2 linked regions of the Alloyangia pacifica genome follow. Each later gene encodes a partner of the first gene's protein in a complex. Links are inferred from orthologs where the notes say so. Each region holds a gene or a part of one and is shown on either strand. Other genes may lie near its edges. The genes, in order: trxA and trxB.

Region 1 (3,010 bases):
GGTGACGATCAGCATCGCCTCGAGCTTCTGCAGGTACTTGTCGGTGCGCCAGTCCTTGGCGAGATCGACGCAGGCGCGCTGCAGCTGGCCGGGGGATTTCTCGAGCTTGCCCTCCAGCCGCTCGAGCAAGGTGAAGGCATCGGCGGTGGAGCCGGCGAAGCCGCAGACCACCTCGTGACCGCCGGGCGCCAGCCGGCGCACCTTGCGCGCGGTGCCCTTGATGACGGTCTGGCCGAGGCTCACCTGCCCGTCACCCGCGACGACCACCCGGCCGCCCTTGCGGACGCCGATGATCGTGGTGCCGTGCCAGCCCGGAAATTCCTGATCGGACATTGTCTTTCCTTTCTTGCTGGGCGCCATATGGGGGCTGAGATGTCCCCTCGCAAGGCGCCGCCCTTGCCGGGGCAGATAGCGCAGGGGGCGGGAAATGGGAATGATCGCGGGGGATTTGGCGCAGGCGGCACTGGCGCATTGGCCGGTTCTTGCGCGCGAGATCGGGCTTGACCCTGCGTCCTGGCGCGCCGCGCCGCTGGCCCGGCGCGAGGATGCGCGGGTGGCGCGGATCCTGCTGCGGCTACAGGGACCCGGCGGCGCGCGGCTGGTGCTGAAGCACGAGGCGCGACCGGCGGACCCGGAGAAGTTCGCGGCGGCCATGGCGGCGCATCTGGCGGTGCAGGAGGTTTACGCGCAGGGCGTGCCCGAGCTGCTGACCTTCGACGTGGAGCGGCGGACCTGCGTGATGGGGTATCTCGACGCGCGGCCGCTGTCGGGGCTGCTGGAGGGGGCACCGCTGAGCGCGCAGGCGGCGCTGCTCCGGCGGGCCGGGGGCTGGCTGGGCGGGTTTCACCGGGCGCTTCCGGGCGAGACGCGGGTGTTCCAGCCAAAGCACACCGTGGGTTTCCTGCGGTCGGTGATGGAGGAGGTGTCCTCGGGGGCGCGGATCGTGGCGGAGCCGCAGCGCTTTCTGAGGTGCGCCGAGGCGCTCCGCGCGGATCAGGTTCTCTACGAAGGGCGCGAGACGATCACCGCGCAGACCCATGGCGATCTGCACCTGCGCAATCTGGTGCTGGACGAGGCGGGCTGCTGGGGGCTCGATTTCGCCGGTGGGCGGGTGGTGCCGGTCGGGCATGACATCGCCCGGCTGCTGGCGGATTACGCCATCCTTCATGCGCCGAAAGACGCCATCCCAGACCGAGAGGTGCTGCCGCCCGAGGTGCAAGGCGCCTTCTTCGAGGGATACGGCCTGGTGGGGGCGCAGGATCCGTCGGTCGAGCTTTTGCTGCGCAACCGGGTGCTGGCGGAATGGTGGGGGCTGCCTGCCGGGGCCGAGGACAGGGGCCCCGCACAGGCGCGGCGGTGGGCAGGGGTGCAGGCTCTGGCGGGGCGGGTGTTTCCCGGGCTCTGAGCGTGGCGCGGGACACCAAAAAATGCGCCCCCCGCGAGGAGGGCGCATTTCGCGAAATCGTTGGGCCGGAAGGCTCAGATCGACTCGTTGATCCAGCTCGCCAGCGACGCCTTGGGGGCGGCGCCGGCGCGGTTCGAGATCACCTGGCCGTCCTTGAAGATGAACAGCGCAGGGATGCCGCGCACGCCCATCATGGCGGCGGTGTTCGGGTTCTGGTCGACGTCGACCTTGGCAATCTTGATCTTGCCTTCATATTCGGCGGCCAGCTCCTCGAGCGCCGGGCCGATCTGCTTGCAGGGGCCGCACCATTCGGCCCAGAAATCCACCACAACGGGGATATCGGAGTTCTTCACTTCTTCGTCGAAGGTCGCGTCGGTGACGGGGACGGTGGCCATGGGAGGTCTCCTTGGCTGGGGTTTGGCAGCAGGGCGCGCGGCAGCGGCGCACCCGGTGTTCGGTTGGCGAAGGTAGGCACCGCCCGGGGAGTCGTCAAGTTGGGCTAGTTCTCGAAAGAGCCGCAGACACCAGATCGTGTGGCAGGACCATCAGTTCCTGCGTGGCGGTCCAGACGAGGCCGGTTTCGATGATGCGCCCCGGGAAAACCTGCGTCAGGGCGGCGGCATAGGCCCCCATCTGGCGCAGCAGACCCTCGGGCACCTCGGCGGCGGAGCGGGGCACGGTTCGGTTGGATTTGAAGTCGAGTGCAATGATCTTGTCGGGCGTGACCAGCAGCCGGTCGATGACCCCGTGGATGCGCCCGACAGGCTCTATCTCGGCGGAAATCGGCACTTCGGCGAGGGCGTTCCCGGCAAAGACCGGCGCCAGAGCCGGGGCGCCGAGCACCGAAAGCGCCTCGATGACGATGGTCTCTGTTTCCGCGGGCAGATCCTCGGCGAGGGTCAGCACATGCGGGACCGCCTTGGCGCGCGCGGCGGCGGGGAGCGGCGCGAGATGCTCCAGCAGCAGGTGCAGCACCGTGCCGCGCAGTTTGGCTTCGTCCTCGTCGAGCCCGTCGATCCCCGAAAGCGCCTTGGCGCCGCCGAGATCCGAGGGCGAGCGGCTCTCGGGCAGCGGGGCAGGCAGGGGCGCGGGGGTCAGCAGGTGCGGCTCCAGTTCGGGCAGCACCGGCGTCTGCACGCTGACCTGCTCAAAGGGCAGGTGAGACCAGTCGGCCTGACCAAGCCGCAGGCCCTCGCCCGAGCCCCACCTTCCGAAATCGTAGCCGACCGTCTCGGCCCCGGCGCGTTCCATGCCTTTCTGCACCTGGTCGAACCAGGCGCTGCCGTCCTTGCCGAGATTGCCCGCGGCGGCGACCACCAGCCATTTCTCGGCGCGGGTGAGGGCGACGTAGAGCAGCCGGTCGCGCTCGCGCTCGGCGGCGGCCTTGGCGCGCTCCAGTGCCTCGGACTGAACCTGTGGCTGCGCTGCGGCGCTCGACTGCCAGACCATGCCAGCGGTCTCGCCGTCGCCCGCGGGCAGCAGGCGTTCGCGGATGGTCTTGGTGGGCTGGGCACAGTCGGGCAGGATGACGATCGGCGCTTCCAGACCCTTGGAGCCATGCACCGTCATCACCCGGATGCGGGCCCCGGCGCTGTCTGGGGCGCG
Region 2 (3,137 bases), 480 kb from region 1 along the record:
GCGCTGCTCGGGCAGGACAGCGTGCTGGTGCCGGTCATCGACGAGGCGGATTGGGATCGCATCGTGCCGGTGACCCCGGCGGGCGGGGTGCAACTCTACCACCTGATGGTACAGCGCCACGCGACAATCAGGGTCGGCGGGCTCGAGATGGAGACATACCACCCGGGCAAGATGCTGCACAGCTTGACCAGCCCGAACATGCGCGCGCTGTTCCTGTCGATTTTCGACAACCTGTCGGAGCTTCAGGACTTTGGCGAGCTGTCTATGACCCGTTCGTCGCGCGAGGCGGTCGATAGCCTGTTGGCCAGCTGAGCGGATCGTAAAGCCGGCACCGGCCCGCCGTCAGGCGGTCCGGTTCAGCCGTTCCTCGAGCACGTCAAAGGGCACGCCCGGCTCGTCCTTGGCGCCGCGGATGACCAGCGAGGTCTTGACCGAGGCGACGTTCGGCGCGGTCAGCAGCTTCTCGGTCAGAAAGGCCTGGAAGGTCGATAGATCGGGCGCCACGCACTTGAGGATGAAGTCCACCTCGCCGTTGAGCATGTGGCACTCGCGCACCAGCGGCCAGCTGCGGCAGCGGTCCTCGAAGGCGCGCAGGTCGGCCTCGGCCTGGCTCTGCAAACCGACGCTGGCGAAAACCTGCACCTCGAAGCCGAGTTCGCGGGAATCGACTTCGGCGTGGTAGCCCTTGATGAAGCCCTGCTCCTCGAGTGTGCGCACGCGGCGGAGGCAGGGCGGGGCCGAAATGCCCACGCGGCGGGCAAGTTCGACGTTGGTCATGCGGCCATCGGCCTGCAGTTCTGCCAGAATCTTACGATCGATGGGATCAAGCCTGTGGGCGGGCATGCGTCTTCCTTGAGCTTTTCGCGATTATTATACCAGACGGAACGTTAGCGCAATAATCTTTCATATTCGTGAAAGATTATTAACTGGACGAGATTCCGGGGGACATGGCGGAGGCACGGGGTTTGCGTCGCCGCCGCGCGTGGCTATATGCAATTCCCAAACCGAATGCCATAGCTCGCGAGAGGCACGATATGTCTGACACCCGCCACACACGGCTCCTCATCATCGGCTCCGGCCCGGCCGGCTACACCGCGGGAGTCTACGCCTCGCGCGCCATGCTTTCCCCGCTGCTCGTGCAGGGCCTCGAGCCCGGCGGCCAGCTGACCACCACCACCGAGGTCGAGAACTGGCCCGGCGAAACCGAGATTCAAGGCCCCGACCTGATGGTGAAGATGGAAGCCCATGCCCGCGCCATGGGGTGCGAGATCGTCGGCGACATCATCACCGATCTCGACCTCGGCCAGCGCCCCTTCGTTGCGAAGGGCGACAGCGGCACCACCTACACCGCCGACGCGGTGGTGCTCGCGACCGGCGCGCGGGCGAAGTGGCTGGGCCTGCCGACCGAGGACGAATTCAAGGGCTTCGGCGTTTCCGCCTGCGCGACCTGTGACGGCTTCTTCTACCGCGGGCAGGAGATCGTGGTGATCGGCGGCGGCAACACCGCCGTGGAAGAGGCGCTGTTTCTGACCAACTTCGCCTCGAAGGTCACGCTGATCCACCGCCGCGACGAGCTGCGCGCCGAGAAGATCCTGCAGGAACGCCTGTTCAACCACCCCAAGATCGAGACCCTCTGGCACCATCAGCTCGAGGAAGTGGTCGGCGAGGACATGCCCAAGGGCGTCACCGGCGTAAAGGTCAAGCACGTGACCACGGGCGAGATCACCGAGATCCCCGCGAAGGGTGTCTTCGTCGCCATCGGGCATGCGCCCGCATCGGAGCTGGTGAAGGACCAGCTCGAGACCCACATGGGCGGCTACGTGGTGACCAAGCCCGGCACCACCGAGACCTCGATCCCCGGCGTCTTTGCCGCGGGGGACCTGACCGACCACACCTACCGCCAGGCGGTGACCTCGGCGGGCATGGGCTGCATGGCGGCGCTGGAAGCCGAGCGTTGGCTGGCCGAGCAGGGGCTCGACGTGGGCAAGGACACCTCCGAGCCGCTCGGCTACGGGGCGCCGGTCGAACAGGCCTCCTGAGCCTCGGCGACAGTGTACGACGCGAGCGCGATGCCGGGACCCGGCGTCGCGCTTTTTCTTTGCCGGCGCTGAAAGCGCGGGACATCTGCGCGGAGACAGTGCGACGCTGCGTCTCTCGCGCGAAATTGAGCGCAGATGCGGCGCCGAGGACTTTGCTGCCAAATCTCTGCCGCTTATGTCTGGGCCAAGCCACAAGATCACCAGACCTCGCCCCAGCGCCGCCTCGCGGCGCACGGCTGCAAACCTCCAGCCCGGCCCCATGTCGCCCTGACCTCTCCCCCGGAGGACGCCATGAAGACCGCACTTCTGATGCGCAGGCTTGCGCTGCTGACCTGTCTTCTGCCCGCCGCGCCCGCGCTGGCGGCGGACCAGTTGCGAACGGCTTATCGCAGCAGCGTCTCGACCACCCTCAACGCCTCGGTCGGGGCCTTCGACAGCGTCCTGGGTCATGCGCTGAACGGCTATGGCAAGGTGCGGCTGAACAGCAAGGGGCTGTTCCTGGCGACGCCGGGACCGGGACCTGCGCCGCGCATGTGGTGGGCCTTCGAGGCCCGCGAGTACCATGGCAGCACCTTCGGCCGAAAATTCGACATGCTGCTGGGGATCGAGAAGCCGATCGGAACGGGCACGCGGCTGGGTTTTGCCACCGGCTACGGGGTGGCCGACCTTGATACCGGGCGTGACATCCGCACCCAGACCTTCAGTTTCGCGCCCTACGTGCAAACCGCGCTGACAGACCACATCGGACTCAAGGCCTGGGCGGCGCTGGCGCGGCCCGACTACCGGCTCGGCAACTCGCCGCGCAGCGCCTGGCGCACCGCCGCGGGGCTCAACGCGAATGGCAGCTACGAGCTTCGGCGCATGGAACTTTCGGGGGCGGCCGGCCTGTCGCTGTCGCAGCAGACCAGCAGTGGCATCGGGGATCTCTCGACCTGGCAGGTGGGCAAGCTCTCGGCCTCGCTGCGCACCCGCGCCACGCTGCGGCTCGAGCGCAACTTCCGCCCCTATTTCGAGCTGGGCTACAACTATGGCAGCTGGATCGATGCGGGCAAGTCCGGCGAGACCCATGCCCCCAGCCTCAAGACCGGCCTGAGCTGG

What was found.
Region 2: the proteins of trxA (region 1) and trxB are in contact, whole or in part, in a crystal structure (PDB 1F6M), measured with the Escherichia coli proteins. The link is inferred for Alloyangia pacifica from one-to-one orthologs.

The regions. Positions count from the first base shown.
Region 1 is NZ_CP022189.1:94,259-97,268, reverse strand. Bases 141-2,835 are described here. They hold trxA (thioredoxin), read right to left. Parts: upstream 1,801-2,835; coding sequence 1,480-1,800; downstream 141-1,479. Other genes in these bases: addA (double-strand break repair helicase AddA), read right to left, coding at 1,895-2,835; CEW88_RS00380 (phosphotransferase), read left to right, coding at 434-1,405; hslV (ATP-dependent protease subunit HslV), read right to left, coding at 141-333. In the rest of the region: more of hslV, read right to left, coding at 1-140; more of addA, read right to left, coding at 2,836-3,010. UniProt on the Escherichia coli protein: Participates in various redox reactions through the reversible oxidation of its active center dithiol to a disulfide and catalyzes dithiol-disulfide exchange reactions.
Region 2 is NZ_CP022189.1:577,778-580,914, forward strand. The notes cover bases 215-3,036. They hold trxB (thioredoxin-disulfide reductase), read left to right. Parts: upstream 215-1,034; coding sequence 1,035-2,039; downstream 2,040-3,036. Other genes in these bases: CEW88_RS02800 (Hint domain-containing protein), read left to right, coding at 215-312; CEW88_RS02805 (Lrp/AsnC family transcriptional regulator), read right to left, coding at 343-843; CEW88_RS02815 (autotransporter domain-containing protein), read left to right, coding at 2,331-3,036. Outside these bases: more of CEW88_RS02800, read left to right, coding at 1-214; more of CEW88_RS02815, read left to right, coding at 3,037-3,137.